One region of the Pseudoalteromonas sp. APAL1 genome, then DNA from elsewhere that is predicted to be linked to it. Evidence: predicted binding sites of a transcription regulator. Region 1 holds the regulator's gene; each other region holds the start of a gene.
What was found. The regulator MetJ, encoded in region 1, represses methionine synthesis genes. The targets are predictions, from matches to a motif close to TAGACGTCTAGACGTCTA.
Positions count from the first base shown of each region.

Region 2: metK (methionine adenosyltransferase) is a predicted target of MetJ. The motif match lies at 2,923-2,940, and genes of this name have one in related genera.
Region 3: L1264_RS01695 (methylenetetrahydrofolate reductase) is a predicted target of MetJ. The motif match lies at 2,685-2,702, and genes of this name have one in related genera.

Region 1 covers NZ_JAKGAW010000015.1:59,090-66,645, forward strand. The annotation lists gene L1264_RS09575 (penicillin-binding protein 1A) at 1-1,226, shown strand, start outside; gene metL (bifunctional aspartate kinase/homoserine dehydrogenase II) at 1,306-3,651, opposite strand; gene metB (cystathionine gamma-synthase) at 3,656-4,915, opposite strand; gene metJ (met regulon transcriptional regulator MetJ) at 5,182-5,502, shown strand; gene L1264_RS09595 (malic enzyme-like NAD(P)-binding protein) at 5,591-6,832, opposite strand; gene rpmE (50S ribosomal protein L31) at 7,532-7,556, opposite strand, start outside.
Region 2 covers NZ_JAKGAW010000002.1:10,872-18,427, forward strand. The annotation lists gene L1264_RS01255 (CYTH and CHAD domain-containing protein) at 1-486, shown strand, start outside; gene L1264_RS01260 (START domain-containing protein) at 492-1,133, shown strand; gene L1264_RS01265 (diacylglycerol kinase) at 1,214-1,618, shown strand; gene metK (methionine adenosyltransferase) at 1,670-2,821, opposite strand; gene tkt (transketolase) at 3,088-5,079, shown strand; gene L1264_RS01280 (hypothetical protein) at 5,272-5,988, opposite strand; gene ppnP (pyrimidine/purine nucleoside phosphorylase) at 6,257-6,568, shown strand; gene hpf (ribosome hibernation-promoting factor, HPF/YfiA family) at 6,751-7,107, shown strand; gene L1264_RS01295 (NRAMP family divalent metal transporter) at 7,408-7,556, shown strand, end outside.
Region 3 covers NZ_JAKGAW010000002.1:99,396-106,951, reverse strand. The annotation lists gene L1264_RS01700 (M16 family metallopeptidase) at 1-2,500, opposite strand, end outside; gene L1264_RS01695 (methylenetetrahydrofolate reductase) at 2,748-3,704, shown strand; gene L1264_RS01690 (sensor domain-containing diguanylate cyclase) at 3,701-4,669, opposite strand; gene L1264_RS01685 (DEAD/DEAH box helicase) at 4,718-5,962, opposite strand; gene L1264_RS01680 (DUF3581 domain-containing protein) at 6,057-6,758, opposite strand; gene L1264_RS01675 (DUF3019 domain-containing protein) at 7,272-7,556, shown strand, end outside.

The DNA of each region.
Region 1 (7,556 bases):
CGAGTGCATTAGTTTCGCTTGATCCGCAAGATGGTCGAATTAAAGCCATTGTAGGTGGTTACAGCTTTGAACAAAGCCAATACAACCGTGCAGTGCAAGCAAAACGCCAAGTGGGTTCAAACATTAAACCATTCATTTATTCAGCAGCTCTTGAGAATGGTTATACACTCGCTTCTATTTTGAATGATGCACCTATTAATCAGTGGGATAAAAGCCAAGGCGTTGCATGGCGACCTAAAAACAGCCCAGCAGTTTATAATGGCCCTATTCGTATTCGCAGAGCACTGGCACAATCAAAAAACGTAATTTCTGTTCGTTTACTGCGTGGTGTTGGCCTAGAGCGCACTGCAGATCACTTGCTTAAGTTTGGGTTTTTAAATAGTGATATTAATCGCAGTGAGTCGTTAGCCCTTGGTAGTGCCTCGATTACCCCGCTTGAACTTGCACGCGGTATGAGCGCTTTTGCAAACGGTGGCCACCTAATTAAGCCGTATTTTATTACTGAAATCCAAGATTCAGCAGGCAATACATTATTTAAGGCTAATCCTCAATTGGCTTGTGATAGCCCAAAACCGGCTGCCACTGTTGAGCTTGCAGCGCGCGATTCGAGCCAACTTAGCATCACTGAAACAGAGCAAACACCAGTCCAGCGTTGTGCTCCGCGTATTATTTCAAAGCAAAATGCATTCTTAATCTCGCAAGCTATGCACAGTGCCATTTGGGGCGGCGGTAGTTGGAGTCATAAAACAGGCTGGAGTGGAACCGGTTGGCGTGCTCAAGCTTTAGACCGACGCGACCTAGCTGGTAAAACAGGTACCACTAATGATTCTGTTGATACTTGGTTCAGTGGTTTTAATCGCAATGTACTAACCTCCGTATGGGTAGGTTTTGACAATCCTGGCATTACACTTGGCCGTAGTGCTAGAAATAAAAACTTAGATAATTCACAAATTTCTGGGGCTGAGTCAGGTGCGAAAACCGCACAACCAGCATGGGTCGACTTTATGCGAGCAGCGCTTGATGGCATGCCTGAAGCACCGATTGAACTTCCTGAAGGCTTAGTCTCGGTTCGTATTGATTTAGCAACGGGCTTATTGAGCCACAAAAATGATTATACCAGCCGCTTCGAATACTTTATTAAAGGCACTGCACCTACAAAGTATGTTACAGAAGAGCCAACAGATGTATTTGAAGAAAAACTGAGTACAGAAGAAGAACTGTTCTAATTACTATATTAATTTTAGACAATAAAAAAGCGCCCATGGGGCGCTTTTTGCTTAGCCATTGAAACTAAGATCAGCAAAATTATTTTAAGTTATTCACCAGCCAATACAGATCTGAATGAACCCCTGCCGCGGTAACTTCTTTACCCGCTCCTGGCCCTTGGATCACTAATGCATTGTCTGTATACCACTGTGAATTAATCACAAAGATGTTATCGCCCGGTTTAAGACTTGCTAGCACATCATCTTTGCTAACATAGACTAAACCTACCTGTGCCTGAACCTTGTCATCAACAAGTGTGATAGCACCTGTGTAGCGCACTACTTTATCTTCTGCCGCAGCTTGGGCTGCTTTTTCTGTCATGAATTCATCGAGCAGCTGTTTGTTTGCAAGAAAATCTTGCCAGCTACCTGCTGCCAGTGCTGCTGGCATAAGTGGTGTTAGAGCAATGTCATCAAGCTCTAAATCTAGCCCTAAATCTCGCGCTAAAATAAGCAGTTTACGCTGCATATCGCGGCCAGATAAATCTTCTCGAGGATCAGGCTCTGTGTAACCCATTTGCTGTGCTTGTAGCACTAAATCAGAAAACGGCACCTTGCCATCATAACTGCTACATAACCACGATAAAGTACCCGAGAATACCCCTTCAATACGGTTAATGCTATCACCACTATTTTGTAAATCAGCCAAAGCAAAATTAATAGGTAAACCTGCGCCAACACTGGTGTTATAACGCCATAACAGATTTCGCTCAGCTAATTGACTACGCAGTGCTTGATACCAATCGTTTGCAGCGGTACCCGCATATTTATTTGCACTGATCAAATGACAGTTAAGCTCTACAAAATCAGGATACAACTGACTAAAAGCCTCACTAGCAGTGATATCAATTATCACTTTATGCTCATAATCAAGCTCATTGATACGCGCTAATAATTCAGCTTTGTCGTAGCTTTGCGCTTCATTGTGCCACTGCTCCTGCCATGTTTCAGTATTTAAACCACTGGCACTAAATAGCATTTGCTTAGAGCGAAGAAGAGCAACCACCTTTACTTTATAATGGGCAGATAAACGAGCAAACTGAGCTTGGAGTTGCGATAAGAACACTTCACCCACATTACCAAGGCCAGCAACGATAATGGCCAGCTCTTGACCTTTGTTTACCAACTTGTCATGTAGAAGAGTTAAAACATCACTATCAATTGCTTGATCATTTAAGATCAACACATAGTTATCGTCTTGCTGTACAAAACGAGGATGAATGCTCTGCTCTTTTAAAAGCGCTGTTGCTTGCTCTGCAAGAGCACTAACATCAGCAGTCGGTGCAACCACTGCACAACCACTTAAATTAGACTCAACAATATTTGCACGGCCCGCTAAATGGCTCACAACCTGATGAGTACTTTGACCAGGCACTAATAAGTAGGTATCGCCCCCTTTAACAAAGTGATGCAGGCTGTGTTGAATTAACTGGCTTAATTCACCAACTTCACCACCGCTTAGTTTATCAACCCGTAATAAATCGATGTTATCTAAGGTCGTAATAAAACGTTTTGCTTTGCTATAGCCTTCTTTTACCACTTCGGTTGGCGTGGCATCGCAATCAAAACTACTTCTAACTACGAGTTTGATTTCTGAGTCTTTTAACGGCGATAACGTCTTTGCATGCAGTACTGGGTTGCCTAAGCGCGCTAATAAGTTTGCTTGCTCACGACATACCTTGGCGTATTTAACCGCATTTTTAACCTTACGAGGGTCAGTGCTAAATACCCCTTGTGTGTCTGTCCAAATAGACACTTGTTTAGTAAAGGTATAACTGGCCAGTAATGTGGCGCTGTAATCACTGCCATTACGGCCTAAAGTAACCGTATTACCTTGGCAATCTGCGGCAATAAAGCCCGTTACTACGTTGATATGTGATTTGCTAATCGTATCGCTGCATTGCTGCTGGTTTTTTTGATGTAAAAGCTGACCATCATTTAAAGTAAATAGCTGCCTTGCATCAACATCTTGTGCAGCAATACCCAACTGATTTAAGTAAGCCGCCAATAAGCGCGCCGACCACACTTCACCATGTGCAAGTAAAGGTGCTTCAAGTAACTGTTGCTGACTAATTAATTCGTTTAATACAGCAAGTTCATCTTTTAACTGTGCCAACGCCTGTTGTTTATTTTGGCCTGTAAGTAACTGCTCAATAAGCGCACGTTGATTATTATCAATAAGCAGTAGAATATCGCTAACAGCTTGGCTATCTTGCTGCTGGTAACTTTGCCAAAGCTTTACTAAAGTATCGGTTGTTTTACCCGATGCCGACACAACAACGCAATCGCCCTGCTCCGTATTCGCTAAAACAATGTTAGCCACCGCATGATAGCGTTCTGCCGAGCTTAAGCTTGAGCCACCAAATTTATGAACAATATTTACCATTTTTCTACCACAATGCCGTATGTGCTGGCGTTAACTTAAATGACGCGTTTTGTTGTGTATCTTGCTGTGTTTGCTTAACTTCAGCTTTTGTAACTTGCTGGCCTTGACCTGGTTTTACTAAGTTGAAAACACGGTCTAAATCAGCAATAAGGTCTTTTACGTCTTCAATGCCTACAGAAATACGAATAAGGGTATCACCGACACCGGCTTCAAGACGCGCTTTAGGCTCCATACCTGCGTGGGTCATTGTTGCAGGGTGACAAATCAAGCTCTCTACCCCACCAAGCGACTCAGCAAGGCTAAAGTCTTTAAGGCTTGTTAAAAACGCTGCGGCATCGTTAATGTCGCCTTTAATATCAAAGCTCACCATACCACCAAAACCGCGTTGCTGTGCTTTAGCAAGCTCATGCTGTGGGTGTGATGCAAGGCCTGGGTAATAAACTTGGCTTACATAAGGTGAGTTTTCTAAATACTCAGCAATTGCAAAGGCATTTTCTTGGTGCTGCTTCAAACGTACATTTAAAGTACGTAAACCACGAAGTGTTAAGTAGCTATCAAATGGTGCACCAGTAATACCAATGTTATTCGCCCACCAAGCAAGCTCATCGCCTAGCTCTTGCGTTGCAGCAATCACTGCACCGCCCACTACATCAGAGTGACCATTAATATATTTAGTGGTTGAGTGCACAACAATATCAACACCAAACTCAATGGGGTTTTGTAATGCAGGTGATAAGAAGGTGTTATCAGCCGCAACCAAAGCACCACACTGCTTAGCAATACTAGTAATTGCTTTAATATCTGTTAAACGCAAGATTGGGTTACTTGGCGTTTCAATCCAAATCAACTTAGGTTTAATCGCTAAAATTTCTTGGAGATTTTCAGTTTTAGTTAAATCCAAAACTTTTAGTTTTAACAGGCCACGTTTTTCAAGCGAGGTGAATAAACGGTAACTACCGCCATAACAGTCATGTGGGATCACTAACGTATCGTCACTGTTTAATAGCTGAGTGGCTAAATGCACTGCAGACATACCTGTTGCAGTAATAATGCCTCTTGCACCCCCTTCAAGCTCAGCTAAAGTTTCAGCTAAGATATCGCGATTCGGATTACCACTGCGGCCATAGTCATACTGGCGTTTAGTATCAAAGTCAGCAAATGAATAGGTGGTTGATAAGTATAGAGGTGGCACAACCGCACCATGATGCTTATCGGCTTCGATGCCGTGACGAACCGCTATCGTCGCTTTATTTTTTTCACTCATTTCATCACCTATTCATAAATTGGATGTTTAGACGTCTAAAAGGTTAGATGATCGACTATGAGAAGTCAAAGTATTTATAGCTCACAATAGAAGTTTATACATTTACACTACTAGATGGCTAAATAACTAGTATTTGACTATCTTTTTTAAAGAGATAGAATTTCCGCATCTTGCGCGATGAGAAATACTAATTACCTTTACGAAGTGTTCTATTTTGAATTGGTATCTCGCGTAAATAACTGACAACCGAGGCAACGAAATAACTTATGGCTAAATGGAACGGTGAATACATTCACCCATATGCAGAACACGGTAAAAAATCAGAACAAGTAAAAAAGATTACCGTATCGATCCCACTTAATGTATTAAAAGTATTAACTGATGAACGTACACGTCGTCAGATCAATAACTTACGTCATGCGACGAATAGTGAGTTATTGTGTGAAGCTTTCCTACATGCTTTTACAGGTCAACCATTACCAAATGACGATGACCTTCGTAAAGACAACCCTGAAAAGGTGCCAGAAGAAGTTAAAAAGATTATGCAAGAAATGGGGTTAGATATCCCTGTTCTTGATTCAGAGTAAGTATTTCGGCCATCGGATCACCGCCGATAGCCACAGGCATAAAAAAACTCAGCTTAGGCTGAGTTTTTTTTATTAGCGTTAATTAAGTTTAACGCATGTAATCTTCTGGCATCTCAATTTGCGCAACCCCTGACTCTACTGCCGCCTCAGCAACAGCACGAGCAATACGTGGTAATAAACGCGGGTCCATTGGCTTAGGAATGATGTACTCGGCACCAAACTCTAGTGACTCAACGCCAGCCGCTTTTAATACTTCGCTTGGTACAGGCTCTTTTGCAATGCTTCGAATAGCATGCACAGCTGCAATTTTCATTTCATCATTAATTGCCGTTGCTCGCACATCTAGCGCACCACGGAAAATAAACGGGAAACAAAGCACGTTATTCACTTGGTTAGGGAAGTCTGAACGCCCCGTTGCCATAATTAAATCGTTACGTGCACTGTGTGCAACTTCTGGAGCAATCTCAGGATCTGGGTTTGAACACGCAAACACCACAGGCTTATCTGCCATCAGTTTAAGATCATCGGCAGTTAATAGATTAGGACCAGATACACCTACAAACACATCAGCATCAGCAATAACGTCTTGTAATGTACGCTTATCAGTATTGTTAGCAAATAATTGCTTATACTCATTTAAGTCATCACGACGAGTATGGATCACACCTTTACGGTCAAGCATATAGATGTGCTCACGCAGTGCGCCACATTTTATTAATAGCTCCATACAAGCAACTGCAGCTGCACCGGCACCTAAACATACGATAATTGCATCTTCGATGTCTTTACCTTGTACTTCAAGGGCATTAAGCATACCAGCAGCGGTAACAATAGCAGTGCCATGTTGGTCATCGTGGAAAACTGGAATATCGCAACGCTCGATAAGCGCTTTTTCGATTTCAAAACACTCTGGCGCTTTAATATCTTCTAGATTGATACCACCAAACGTATCAGCGATGTTAGCAACCGTATTAATGAAGTCTTCTGTTGTGCGATGTTTTACTTCAATATCAATTGAATCAAGGCCAGCAAAACGTTTGAATAGTAACGCTTTACCTTCCATTACAGGTTTTGATGCAAGCGGGCCTAAGTTACCTAATCCTAGAATTGCGGTACCGTTTGAAATAACCGCAACCATGTTACCTTTACCTGTGTACTTATAGGCATTTGCTGGATCAGCAGCAATTTCGCGGACTGGTTCAGCCACACCTGGGCTATAAGCTAAAGCGAGATCGTTAACCGTTTCGGCTGGCTTAGTTAGTTCAACACTAATTTTACCTGGAACGGGGTGAGCGTGGTAATGTAATGCTTTTTCACGAAAATCTGACATAACGCGATAGTATCCTGCAAAAAGTTAAAAAGTGAGAGAGCTTGCATCAGTACGATACCTGTAATGTATAAAAATTCCAAGTATTATCAGGTCTATCCTGTTATAAGCTATATCGCTTAATTTTAAAGGATTTCCCAACAATTTCTGTGCATAGTTGCGATTAATCAAACATAAAAATTAACCTATTTATGGCCTTTTAAGCGCGTGTTTTTGTATTTTATATGCACGAACACTGCAAATAGCCGAAATTAGCCTAAAACAGCCATTTCAACGAAGTTCACAGCATTTACTCACGAAATTATTTAAATTTATTATTTTTAATAACTTTTAGATACCAATACGCTTAATTAAGTAGTCTATTTTGAGGCAATGAAACCTTGTTGATAGCAAGGCAAAAATTTCGTTATTTAGTTGTGTTCTAAATCAGAAATTTTTAACGCAGGTAGCGACAGGTTTAATCCCTCAAAATGATTAAGTATTATTGCGGGTTGGTATACTCATTTATACAAAAAAGAATATAGCCAAGGGGTGGCACTTTGTCTCTACAATTAACGACATAATGGGCATAACAACCAGAAATAGTTATGCAAAGGAAATGAGTGAAGATGATGAGTAAGTGTCAGCGTTAATAACGAATTTTGTGAATTTTAGCCATAAAAAAAGCACCCTAAGGTGCTTCTTTTAACTAAACAGCAGAAATTACTTCTTGCTGCTAAGTGCACCG
Region 2 (7,556 bases), on a different contig from region 1:
CATAGTACTCGCTATAATCGTTTATTGTTACAACTAACTACATGGTTGATAGAAAAACAGTGGCGTAAATCATGGGGACAAGCTGAGTTTAAAGCGGCTGAAGAGCCCGTTGCTGATATTGCAAAGCGATTATTTGCAAAAGATTGGCACGATATGCATGAGCTCATTCCAGAGCAAAAAGTGTTTACAGACAAAGATTACTTAGCACTGCGCACGCGCCTAGAAAACTCTCTGCTTAGTGGAAATTGTTTAGGAGCGCTATTTAACAAAGACGACCGTAGTGAGTTTCGTATTCCATGGTTAGATATCTCTCATGGTATTTATGAACTAAGTACACTTGAGTATCTAAAACAGCTGTGTGCTGGTCATGAAGATTTAGAACTTGCAAAAATACAGTCTTGGTTGGATCAAAAATCTGAATTTTTAGTAAGTGCAATGGAGCAAAGCCGTCACGCTACATTTGACACAGACCCTTACTGGCTATAAATAAAGTGCGTCGTTGCTTAATAGTTGGGTTAGCTTGGCTGAGTTTATCTGCCTGTGCTAACCCAATTGAATGGCAAGTCTACAAGCAACAAGACGACATCAAGGTTAGTTATAAAAAGCATGACACCGGCATTATAGAAATTAATGCTTCTGTGCTGGTTAAAAACGCCAAAGCGAGTGACTTTATGGCGTTATTAAGTGATACAGAAAACGCGCCTAATTGGCTCGAAAACGTGAAAAGCGTAACCTTAATGGAGCGCTTAAGTCCCTCAGAAACTCTTGTTTATACCCACTTTAATTCGCCTTGGCCGGTATCAGATCGAGACTTGGTGAGTTACTCTTGTTATCGCGCTTTAGCTGAGCATAAAACTGAGCTACAAATTAAAAGCCAGCCCTATGCAAAAGCAGAAGTGGCAGGGGTTGTACGAATTAAAAACCTCACTGCATATTGGCGCTTAGAACAGCAACAAAATGATTTATTAGTGAGCCATCAAGCTTATGCAGATCCGAGTGGCTCTATCCCTTATTGGTTAAGTAACAAAGTGTCATTAAAAAGTGTTTATAAAACACTACAATCGCTCAGAGAGCAGTTAACTAATAATCAGTTTTCGCGCACCAAAACCAGCAGCATCCCCGGTAATTGCTAGCAATTAAAACAAGGGTCTTATGGTGACAGTGCAAGAGTTTATTATTATGATCAGGTTAATTCTGAGGCAGTAGGTAAAAAATGAAAGAACCAAAAATCCCCCTGGTCAATAAGCCAAATGGCCTTGGTGTTGGACGCATTTTAAAAGCAACTAAATGCTCGATTAAAGGCTTTAAAGCGGCGTTTAAAGAAGAGTCTGCATTTCGTTCTGAAATTTATTTAGGACTGTGTTTGTTACCCTTGTCGGTCGTATTGGCGCAGTCACTTAATCACTGGTTAGTGTTGTTTATTCCCTATTTATTATTATTAATCGTCGAGTTACTTAACTCATCAATAGAAGCGCTGACTGACCGAGTTGGCATTGAGTATCATGTATTATCTGGGCGAGCCAAAGATATGGCCTCTGCGGCAGTGACATTGTCGCTGGTGGTTTTAGCCTTGGTATGGGGTGTGGCTGTTTACGAGAAAATAGTTTCCTACCTTTAAATCAAACACAAAAAAAGCGCCAAACGGCGCTTTTTTCATTTTTCTAACCTATTACAGGCCAGCAGCTGCGCGAAGTGCGTCTGCTTTGTCTGTGCTTTCCCAAGGGAACTCATTACGACCGAAGTGACCGTAAGCCGCTGTCGGTTGATAGATAGGACGCTCAAGATCAAGCATTTGGATTAAGCCGTAAGGGCGTAGGTCGAAGTGCTCACGCACTAATTCGATTAGACGTGCTTCATCTAATTTACCTGTACCAAATGTTTCGATGCTGATAGATGTTGGCTCTGCAACACCGATAGCGTAAGAAACTTGTAGTTCACACTTGTCAGCAAGACCAGCAGCAACCACGTTTTTAGCAACGTAACGTGCAGCATATGCAGCTGAGCGGTCAACTTTTGATGGATCTTTACCAGAGAAAGCACCACCACCGTGACGAGCCATACCACCGTATGTATCTACGATGATTTTACGGCCTGTAAGACCACAGTCACCCATAGGGCCACCGATTACGAAACGGCCAGTTGGGTTGATGAAGAACTTAGTCGCGCTTGAGATAAGCTCAGCAGGAAGAACCGGCTTAATGATAGTTTCCATTACCGCTTCAACTAAGTCGTTTTGTGAGATTGAATCACAGTGTTGAGTTGAAAGAACAACTGCATCAATACCAACAGGCTTGCCATTTTCGTATGCAAACGTTACTTGAGATTTTGCATCTGGACGTAACCAATTAAGCTCACCGCTCTTACGAACTTCAGCCTGACGCTGAACTAGACGATGTGAATAAGTGATTGGTGCAGGCATTAAAACGTCAGTTTCATTACATGCATAACCGAACATTAAACCTTGGTCACCAGCGCCTTGGTCTTCTGGACGAGCACGGTCAACACCTTGGTTAATATCTGGAGATTGTTTACCGATAGTGTTTAGGATTGCACACGAGTCAGCATCGAAACCCATGTCTGAGTGCGTGTAACCGATTTCACGTACAGTTTTACGTGTAATTTCTTCGATATCTACCCAAGCGCTAGTAGTGATTTCACCACCAACCATAACCATACCAGTCTTTACGTATGTCTCACATGCAACACGGGCATGAGAATCTTGCTCTAAGATAGCATCTAGAACCGCGTCAGAGATTTGGTCCGCGATTTTATCCGGATGACCTTCAGAAACAGATTCAGAAGTAAATAAATGTTTTGCCATTGTATTTCTGCTCACAAATATTGCGCTCCACAAACGTCGGTAATAGCGCTAAAAAAATAAGGGGCGTATTTTATCTAAAACAAATATGTTTGCATAGTAATTTTACGCCTAGACGTCCATTTAAAATTACTAATAACGTATTGTTCTTAACAAACGCCCATAAACGGTGCATTTAATGCGGATTTTTAATTGCACTGTACCCTTACAATAAGTAAGAATGGAGCTTCATAAACAACCAGCGCAAATACATAAAGGTAGGAGAATTCATGCCATCACGCAAAGAACTTGCAAATGCTATTCGCGTCTTATCAATGGACGCAGTACAACAGGCCAAATCTGGCCACCCTGGCGCCCCTATGGGCATGGCAGATATCGCAGAAGTACTATGGCGCGATTATCTAAAGCACAACCCTACGAATCCAGAGTGGGCAGACCGCGATCGATTTATTCTTTCGAATGGTCACGGTTCAATGCTGATCTATTCTCTACTGCACTTAAGTGGCTATGACTTACCACTCGAAGAAATTAAAAACTTCCGCCAAATGCACTCAAAAACACCGGGCCACCCAGAATATGGTTATGCGCCTGGTATTGAGACCACTACGGGTCCATTAGGTCAAGGGATCACAAATGCTGTGGGCATGGCAATTGCCGAGAAAGCACTTGCTGCACAGTTTAACCGTGAAGGCCACGATATTGTTGATCACTACACCTATGCATTTATGGGTGATGGCTGTTTAATGGAAGGTATTTCTCACGAAGCCTGTTCATTAGCCGGTACATTAGGCCTAGGTAAACTAGTTGCGTTTTGGGATGACAATGGCATCTCAATTGATGGTGAAGTAGAAGGGTGGTTCAGTGACGATACACCAGCGCGCTTCAAAGCATACGGTTGGCACGTAGTAAGCGATGTAGACGGTCATAACCCTGATGCAATTCGCGCCGCTATCGAAGAAGCACGTAGCATTACTGATAAACCATCACTAATTTGCTGTAAAACAATCATTGGTTACGGTTCACCTAATAAATCAGGTAGCCACGACTGTCACGGTGCACCACTAGGTGAAGACGAAATCAAAGCATCTCGTGAGTTCCTAGGTTGGACAGGTGATGCATTTGAAATTCCAGCTGAAATCTACAGCGAGTGGGATGGCAAAGAAAAAGGTAAGCAACTAGAAGCTAGCTGGGATGAAAAATTTGCCGCTTATGCAAGTGCATACCCAGAGCTTGCAGCTGAGTTTAAACGCCGTACAAACGGTGAGCTACCAGCTGATTGGGCTGAAAAGTCACAAGCTTACATCGAAGAGCTACAAGCAAACCCTGCAAACCCTGCAACACGTAAAGCATCACAAAATGCACTAAACGCGTTTGGTCCGTTACTACCAGAATTCATGGGCGGTTCTGCTGACCTTGCTGGTTCTAACTTAACACTTTGGGATGGCTCAAAAGGCTTAGAAGCAAACGATGCAAGTGGTAACTACATTTTTTACGGCGTACGTGAATTTGGTATGTCAGCGATTATGAATGGTATTGCACTGCATAAAGGTTTTATTCCTTACGGTGCTACATTCTTAATGTTCATGGAATACGCACGTAACGCAGTACGTATGGCTGCACTAATGAAGCAACCAAGTATCTTCGTATACACGCACGATTCAATTGGTCTAGGTGAAGATGGTCCGACGCACCAACCAGTAGAGCAAATTGCAAGCATGCGTTTAACGCCTAACCTAGTGAACTGGCGTCCATGTGACCAAGTAGAGTCTGCGATTGCATGGCAACAAGCTATCGAGCGTAAAGATGGCCCAACGTCACTTATTTTCACTCGTCAAGGCCTTGAGCAACAAGCGCGTACTGCACAGCAGTTAGCTGATGTGAAAAAAGGTGGTTACGTACTTAGCTGTGACGGTGAGCCAGAGCTTATCCTTATTGCAACAGGTTCTGAAGTACAGCTTGCACAAGATGCAGCTGCAGAGCTTCGTTCACAAGGTAAAAAAGTACGTGTGGTATCTATGCCTTCAACAGACTTATTTGATGAGCAAGACGCTGCATATAAAGAAAGCGTACTACCAGCAAGCGTAACACGCCGCGTAGCAATCGAAGCGGGTATCGCAGACTACTGGTACAAATATGTAGGCCTAAATGGCGCAGTAGTTGGTATGACGACCTTCGGTGAGTCAGCTCCTGCAGGCGAGCTATTCAAGCACTTTGGTTTCACTGTTGAAAACATCGTAAACAAAGCAAACGCCTTGTTCTAAGCTTTAGCCGCTAAAATTTAAAAGCCCGCCCTATGTAAGCATAGCGCGGGCTTTTTGTGTTTTATCCGATTGTTTGTAAGATCTTGTAGGCATGAAACTTGTTTCGCGGGGACCGTTAGCTATAAGTTTAAATTGTGCATGCTGGGTAGCGGTGAGTTGCAAATGTAAAGTTATTTTTTAATAAACATTAGATTAAGGTTTGTCATAGTCAAGAAACAGTGAAGGGTAATTTGATAAAGAGTGATCGGTAGCGATTAACAATAAGTCTAAATCTTTACAAAGTTGCAATCCCAATTTTGACATTACTTTTAAGCATTCAATTTGCATGCATTTTTCTGCATACTCCTCGAAACGAGTTTCAGTTTCAATATATCTTATATTGCCTACTACTAATGCCCAGTTGAGCCAGAGTTTGGATAAACATTGTTTGTACATTATTTGGTTTTCTTGAAATTTAGTTTTATCTGCTGTGTAAATATTTATAGCATCTTCAAGCGCATTTCCTAAAGTTATTGATTGACTGGGGTTATCTGTTTGAATAGTGAAATTCAATGACTGATTAACTAATTCAGTATAGTAGTCGATATTTTTGGATAGTTTTGCTATTTCCGCTCTTTCTATTAAATCTAGTTGAATCTCATTTTGATGGTTTTGAAGGTTTAACTGCTTATGTTGTATTTTTGTTTGTTTTAACATAATAGCAGCCTGCATAAAAATAACACTCAGTGTTAATATACTTAAAATTGGGGTATAGACTCCTCCGAAAAATGACCCTAATTCGGACCACTGCGAAATACTTGGATAAAAACCAATTCCAAAATTTGATGTGAAGAGTATTACAGGTAATGCTAAAATAAAAATGATAAACAGGAAAAGGTATACTTTCTTATTTTTGTAAATATCTGTCACTTTTCAATAGCCCATTTCTTTTTTAAATATTATTTTAACTTAATAGATTAATTTCGTTTTCGCAATCTATCGTTTATAACCATGAGTTAAAAAGCTCTTGGCTTATCTTCTAATTAATTCTTAACCTCTTGACGCGCTAAAGCACGATCTACAATGTTGCCTAGCGCCTAAACCTCTTGAACATTTTTCATTTCATTTATATTGCATGCCTTACGTGCTTAAGGCACTGTATTTATCCAATAAATGATAATTAAATACAGGAGTGAGGATGTCTCAGTTTGATAATGTAAGTGTGCTGAAAAAAGCCAATGTGTATTTTGACGGTAAAGTGTCTAGCCGTACTGTGGTATTTGCTGATGGCAGCACGAAAACGTTAGGCTTTATGCAACCGGGTGAGTTTGAGTTTGCAACAAGCCAAAAAGAGTTGATGGAGCTTAACGGTGGCAGTTGGCAAGTGCTATTACCCGGTGAGAGCGAATGGCAAACGATGCAAGCAGGGGAGTCATTTACAGTTGATGCGAATGTGAGCTTTCAAGTAAAAGTGAGCGAGTTTGCAGATTACTGTTGCTCGTACACTTAATGAACTGTTGTTAACCTTTATAAAAAGCCCGTGTGATGCGGGCTTTTGCATATTTTATCCGCAACGCATGATCTAAATCATCTGTGGTTACAATCAATTACTAATTATCTGCAATTTTCGCTTGTGTTAATTCAATTCGCCCCCAATACTAACTGTGAGGTAACAAGAAAAAAGGATACCCTATGAAGATTAATATTTCTGGTCATCATGTTGACGTTACTGAGGCTGTTAGAGCTCATATCAACGAGAAGTTCTCGAAAATTGCTAGCCATTTTCCATCATTAATATCTCTCGATATTATTCTTTCAAAAGAGCATCACAAATACCAAGCTGAGATAAGCACGACCTATGAAGGCGCACGCTTATCAGTAAAAGGTGAAGACGAGGTGATGTACCCAGCAATTGCAAATGCTGCAAAAAAACTAGATGCATCATTGAAACATCGTAAAGGGCAAATGAAAGCCAAACTACACGAAAAGCCGGTCAGTACAACTCCGGAAATTGCCCACGAAATTATTCAGGAAATGGATTTAACTTAATTTTACTTAATAAAGTGCCGCGCTAGGTTTAGCTAGAATCTAGCGTTTACAATCAAACTAAGAAAGCCAACCGTTGTGAAACGTTTGGCTTTTTTGGTTTTAATATTCAGCCGTCAGATTGAAGTTCCAAAAGTTAGCGAGTTACTTGATTCGTTAGCTAACTTGCTAACGTGCTCTGCTTCCAATCTCACCTAAAACGCTGTAAGTTGCTTGTTACTAAGAATAAAACACACAAAGCATATGCAATCAGCAGTATCAAATTGGCAATCTAAATTAAATGCATTAGGGCCGGGTATTTTAATGGCCACAGCTGCCATTGGTGGCTCACACTTAGTGGCATCAACACAAGCCGGGTCGTTATTCGGTTGGCAATTATTTTGGCTAATCATAGTAGTTAATGTATTGAAGTACCCATTCTTTCGATTTGGCATGGAGTACACCCTTGCGAC
Region 3 (7,556 bases), on a different contig from region 1:
CAAAATCTTCTTTGCTGATGCCATTTTTAATTAGCTTATCAAGCTCAAATAACGCTGTACGCGTTGCAAAGTGCGCATCGTTGTTAGAACGAAGCGGACGTAACCATACTTGGAAAATTTGCTCTGAACGACCTAAATTAGCATCAGGTTTTGTTTGGAACATACCACGCGGGAAGTACTCAATATACGCGTAGTCACCATAGTTCATACCACGTGTTTGACGAATGCGCTGATACAAGAAGCTGTTTGAGCTGCGGTGTTCGCCAAAGTAAGAGCGAACTAACCAAAGCGCTGTCCAGTCATCGCTGCTACGAATAGTATCGATTGGGAAACCAAATGATACAGCGGTAGATTGCGCTGATTTTTCAACAATAGTCGCATGATGACCCTTTAGCGCTGGTGCATCTGGGATCATTAAGCGGCTTTCTTTACCTTGTGGAAGCGATGTTAAATCTTTCATCATTGCTGATTTAACTTCACTTGGAATAGCACCAATTAAACCAACCGTTAATTTTGATTGAGTAAACTGCTTAGCATAAAACGCTTTCACATCGTCAAGTGTCAACGCTTCAAGGTCTGATAAATCACCATAGTTATAGCTTTCGTATGGGTGACCTTTATAAAGCTGATGATAAAGCACTTCTTTACCTAACTCTTCGTCATTTGATGCTTTAAGGCCTGCTTTAATGCTATCGATAAGCTCTTTTTTCAGACGCTTGAAATCATCTTCTCTAAAGCCAGGGTTTAACATCTGATCGCTAACAAGTGCATACCACTTCGCTGCATTGTCTTTGTGCACACGACCACGTAGTGAAATCATTTCTTTATCGATTTGATACCCAAAGCTTCCCGCCAATGGGTATAAGGCTTTTTGAATATCTTTATAGCTCATAGTTTCTGAGCCACCTTGCGCTAACATCGCAGCAGTGAGTGCAGCTAAACCTTTTTTCCCTTGTGGATCAGCTGCTGCACCGGTATTAAATAACCAGTTAACATCAACTAAAGGTGAGCTATTGGTTTTATCAAGTACTTTAAAGTGACGTTCTGTTGGGGCTTGTTCAATACTTGCAACCAGCGCGTTTAAATCAACCTCTTGTTCAAAACCAGCCACTTTATCAAGCGCCGACATTGTCACAGTAGTGCGGCTTGAATCAACAAAATACTTGTTTGCTACCGCTTTGATATCTTCAGGAGTGATGCTATCAGCAATTGCGTACAGTTGGTTAATAACCTCAGGGTCGCGCTCAAAATGCATGTAGCTTGCAAGCGTTGACGCAATTGACTGCGATGAATCAAGACCATTAATAAAGCTGTATTTTAGGTTTGATTTCAAATCCGCTAACTTTTGTGCATCAACTAACTCAGTACGTGCTTGTGCATAAGTACGGTTAATCGCATCACGGGCTTTAGCAAGGTCCGCTTCGTTTTCGACTTTTACAAACACATGTAATAAACCCGGATCTTTAGTATCTGGGTTATAGGTAAACATTTGACTAGCAATTTGTTTATCAACAACAAGCTCTTGATAAAGTGCCGAGTTGTTAGAGAAATAAAGCTGCGAGATTAAATCAAGGGCTGCACGGTCTTTTTGGGTTGGATCCCATGCCGTGCCTTTGTAAGACACAAGCAACCAGTGACCTGGTAAACCATCATTTTTTTCATGTACATATTTTGCAGCTTGTTGTTTTGGCTCAACAGGAATATCAGCTTGGTAATCGCCCTTTTTCCAGTTACCCCAATGCTTTTTCACCATAGCCATGGTTTCTTGTGGATCAACATCACCAACAATGACTAAAGATACATACTCTGGTTTATAAAACTTAGCGAAAAACTCTTTACCATAGGCCATTTGATCAGGCATAGCTTCAATGTCTTCAAAAAAGCCCATCGTGGTATGCTTATACGTGTGCTTTTCGAATGCTTCGTTACGAACAGCAGAAAGTAACTTGCGAATTGGGCTGGCATTATTCTTTAGATACTCACCTTTAACAGTAAGCGCTTCAGTGCGGAACTGTTCTTCACTGTATGTGAGGTTTTGGAAAATATCGGCTTCGATTTCGAGTACTTTGTCTAAGTGCTCTTTTGAAAAGTTTAAGTGATAGTTAGTGTAATCGTTGGTCGTGTACGCGCGATTATCAACACCTGAATTCTTTAAAATATCTGAATACACATCTTGCGGGAATTTTTCAGAGCCTTTAAACATCATATGCTCAAAGAAGTGTGCAAAACCGGTTTTACCTGCTTCAACTTCGTTACGTGAACCTACCGATACCGGAATTTGCAGTGAAACTACATCTGGGTAATCGGTTTTTACCACCATCACGCGAAGGCCATTATCAAGCTCTTCTAAAAGGTAGTCTTGGCTGAATACACGGCTATCGTCTTGGCTTGCTAGCTGCTCAATTTCGACTTCTTTAACCATAGTTGACTGTGAATTACTCGCGCAGCCACTTAGTGCTAGCGTTACAGCAACACTGGTTGCTAGTAATCTAAATTTCATAATGTTCCCTTGTTAGTTATTTTTTTCATGATCATTGCTGATTGATTATGCATCAAAGTGCCAGAAAATATGAGAGCCAGTGCAATAATTTATGTAAACAGGTGTGTCAATTTAGCGAAACGCTCGGCTTTCAATATGAGTAAAATTCATAGTCATTGAAAAACTTTCATGAAAAAAATCTATCTAGACGTCTAAATGGCTGCTATATTGTTTGTCATAGACATGAGCACGAGCTGGAATGAGGATTATGGCTTTATCACTACAAGAGAAAATTGAAGACACCAATCAAGGCGTCTACCTAATTGGTACTACACCACCAAAATCAGGCACAGATAAAGCCACATTAGAAACTATTGCGCAGAAGCTTCTTGGTCGTTTACACGAAATTGAATACGATGGTGTAATCATTTATGACATTCAAGATGAAAGCAGCCGTACAGCGATTCCGCGCCCTTTCCCATTCAAAGAGACTGTCGACCCGCGTGAGTATTCTAAGTTATTACGTAACTTATCTCAGCAAGATGTTATCACCTATAAAAGTGTTGCCCAGCGTGGCGAAGCTGAATTTACCGAATGGCTAAACGAAACTCGTAATGAGTTTGAGTTAAAAAACTTAGTGCTAGTCGGTAGTCCATCATCTGATGGTGATATCAAATTAAGCCTACCTGATGCATACAAAACCTTAGCAGAGCAAGATAGTGATGTATTTTTAGGTGGTGTTACGATTGCTGAGCGCCATGCGAGCAAGCGAAATGAACATGAAAGACTACTTAAAAAAACACAGCAAGGCTGTCAATTTTTTATTTCGCAAGCCGTCTATAATGCCCAAGCGACAATCGACTTGATCACCAGTTATGCTCGTAGCTGTAAAGCACAAGGCTCAATACCAAAACGCATTATTTTAACGTTTACCCCTTGTGGTGGTGAAAAAACTTTAGAGTTTATGGAATGGTTGGGTATTTCTGTACCTGAGGCAACTAAGTACCGTATGCTCGATGCTGCAAATACTTTAAGCGAATCAGTGCGCATCTGCCGTGAAAATCTCGACTTAATTTTACAAAGCTGCGCACATTTAGATGTACCGCTAGGTTTAAATATTGAGAGCTTAACTAACCGTAAAGAAGAAATTGATGCATCAATCAATCTTTACCGTTTACTAAAAGCAATCATGGAATTAAACCTAGCTGAGAAGCAAATAGCTTAGCGTGCCGCCTTCGAGGCTTGCTTTTTCTCATACATATCTTCATCTGCCCGCTTTAATAGCTCAGCAAAGTTTTCTTTTGGCTGAGCTATTACCCCTGAGCCAATACTTAAACTTGTGACAGGAATGCCCCGCTTTTCTAAATTTATCTGAAAAGCGGTATTAAGCTTATCAGCTATACTATCGATGCAATCACCGGGCTGGATTTGCAATAAGGCAATAAACTCATCGCCCCCTAAGCGGCCGATAATATCGGTTTCTCGTAGGCACTCTTTCATGGTGTCGGCTAAACAAATCAAAGCTAAGTCACCAACTTCGTGACCGTAAGTGTCATTGAGCGGTTTAAAGCTATTTATATCGATAAATAAACAACTAATATCAAAACCAAGACGCTTCGATATATTCAATTTATGTTGGCAAAGTAGGTCTATTGCACGGCGGTTATAAATATTAGTGAGTGAATCAAGCATGGCAATTTCACGCATCTGTGTGAAGTTGTCTAAAAGCGCAAGGTCATCTTCGACCATATCGCGAAGCTGTTCTATCAATTCTAAAAAGCTCTGTTGATAATGGGTTTGTTTAAAATCCATTACGCAAAAAGTACCAAACGGATCGCCACTTGGCCAGCTAATAGGCACCCCAAGATAAGACTCAAAGCCATCTTTTACTAGCGGGCAGTCATCCCATTGCTGGTCTTGACTAGCATGATCAACATACAGCGGTGCCATATCACGCAGTACTTTTTTACAGAAAATATTATCGTCAGCACTTAACTCGGCCCCCGCCTCATAGGGGTTTTCTTGCTGCTCACTGGAGACGATAATGCGATAAACATTATCAGTTTTGTGGACTATAAAGCCCGCGGGTGCAGAAAACAGCTCAGTCATGAGATCTATTGTTTTCTGCCACTTTGCTAAGGAGAATTGCTTATCTGCGCGGCGAAACGTCCATTTATTCTCTTCTAACATACTAAACTCTCATCTTTAGCCAGAGGATAGTATAAATATATGCCAAATTTAGGAACGTCTCCTACTTTTTTGCCCTAAAATGCGTTTTTTATCGCGGGAACGTCGTGCTTTATTCGTATTTTTACGAACCTGTTTTGGCTCTTTTGTTAAGTCCGGCTCATAACCTGGTAACCACTGCGGCGTGAGCCTTGTGTCGAGCAATATATCTATCTCGTCCAGTAACCACTGCTCATCTATGCTAACTAATGACATCGCAACGCCTTTTTCGCCTGCACGCCCTGCACGCCCTGTGCGACCAATGCGATGTACGTAATCCTCAGCTACATAAGGCAACTCATAGTTAATCACATACTTTAGTGAAGCAATGTCAAGACCACGCGCCGCAACATCCGTGGCTACCAGCACCCTTGTTGCACCTGATTTAAAGTTTTGTAGTGCTTTATCACGCGCTCCTTGGCTTTTATCGCCATGGATAGACTCTGTTTTTAAGCCATCTTTACACATTTCTTTAGCGAGCAAATCAGCAGTTTGTTTAGTGCGAGTGAAGATCAGTACTTGCTGCCAATTTTTCATGCCAATCATATGAGAAACTAACTCTCGCTTACGATCTTCATCAACGGCATAAACTAGCTGCTCAATTTCAACAGCGGCTGAGTTACGCTTATTCACTTCAACTAATTTAGGATCATTCAATAACTGCTTACTGAGTTTAAAAACACTGTCATCAAATGTGGCTGAAAAAAGTAAGGTTTGGCGCTCTTTTGGCACATGACGCAAGATGCGTTTAATCTCATCAATAAAACCCATATCAAGCATGCGATCAGCTTCATCAAATACCAAGGTGCTAATACTTGAGAGTTTAATACTGCCTTTGATCAGGTGATCAAGTAAGCGTCCCGGCGTTGCAACTACAACCTGCGCCCCTTTAATGGCTTTAATTTGCGGACCAATACTAGCTCCGCCATAAGCAAGCGCGGCTTTGATATCAGTGTGCGCAGCGTAGCGCTCTACGCTTGCAAAAACTTGCTGGGCAAGTTCGCGGGTTGGCGTAAGAATAAGCACTTTGACGGCACTTGGTAGCGCTTCTAAGGACAATAGCTTATCTAATAAAGGCAAAACAAATGCTGCTGTTTTACCAGTACCCGTTTGTGCGCTGCCCATTACATCAGCACTAGCCAAAATAAGAGGAATAGTTTGCGCTTGAATAGCCGTTGGGGTGTGATAATTTTCGGCTTGCAATGCTTCTAAAAGCGCTGGTGCAAGATTTAACTCTGAAAAGGTCGCTGCTGACATGATATGAGGTACGTTTACTATAAAAGCGCTATTGTACGCTTAACACAATAAACAAAAAAGGCGCAATTAGCGCCTTTTCTATCAACCGAAAAAATCACACTGGTTTTAATGATTCTTTGCGCTGATTGTAAAAACTAATTAAATCATCAACGGTTGCTTGGCAATAGTCACGAATGCCAGAAACAAGCATGTGCTTTTCACCTGAACCTACTTTCTCGCCATTTTCTAACAAGTTGAAGCGAAGCGTAATTTTGCCGCGCTTACCTGTAAATTCAAAATCAGGCTCAGCAAACTGCAGTTCAGGTGAGCTGATATCTAGGCGGTCAAGGTTGATTAGCATTGACTCGTAAATCACCATTGGGCGCGCGGGGTTAATCATCACGTCTTGCTTACCCATTAGTGGAATGATCACATGCGGGAAAGTGGTGCCAGAAAACTCAACATAATTTTTAATTAAGCTATTTGTTAACTCAGGGCACTGGCTAACAGCCCCTTCTCGTTTCACTTTTAGCATGACTTTTTCGCCATCAGTAATGGCAAACTCATCAGCACCTTCAGGGAAAGTGAGCTTTGAATTTTCATCAACCATACCAGCAAATGTGAATTCCATTTTTTCACTTATGCCATAACGGTTTAAAACCAGCGAAAAAAGTAAATCGCCCGGTACACAAAACTTTTTAGCGTCTTTATCGTGTAATGGATTGAAATCATCAGCCACTAACTTGGCGAAACGACAGCCTTGCTCACGTGAGATTGAAACATAATCAGCATGTTGCTGATAATAAGGACTTAACATATTTGTTCACTGCTTAAACTACTTATAACCTGCCTATACTACCAGAAAAAAAATAAAGAGAGGTCGAATCTGTTAAAATTAAGCAAAGTTACTGAAAACAATAAAGCAAATTTTAGCACTGCAACATTGTATCAATTTGTAGCAAGTGATTAACAAATCCATGCGAATAATAAAGACTTCCCCTCACAAGCCTGTAGTGAAAAACTATTAACTTAAACTAGATAAACATTCACTTCTCTTGATAAAACAACACACTAATGAATCAAAATAAATGACTCAATCTGACAAGCTGAATACATCTAAAGAGGTTGATCCCGCTATTTGTAGCTCAAAGAATAAATAAGGTATGATAATTGTGTTTTTTATCGTGTAATCACCATTTAGGTTGTATAAATAATAATTATAATAAGCGGCAAAGATAAGTACTCAAATGAGTGCTAGTTGGTTACATCAACGTTCGACGGTTAATGTTACTTTGAAAAAAAGACTATTAAAAATCAGAGATGTGCGTAAATGATCAAACGATTATATTTGGCATTGCTGCTTTTGTGTTTCTTTTTTTCGTCGCTGTGTTTGAGTGAAGAGTTTTCTAATCAGCCTTTTTTTAAAGTATCTCCCACCGTTTGTGTCACTGAAGCAAAACAAAAAGCATGTGAATTCAAAATACAAGTTCATTTTCGCATAGCCCCTTTTGATGAGTTATGTTTAGAAGTAACTCAACGCCCTCAGTACACCCAGTGCTACACACAAAATGGCCTAATTGTTGAACAGCTTAATATTAAAACAAAGCACCCACTG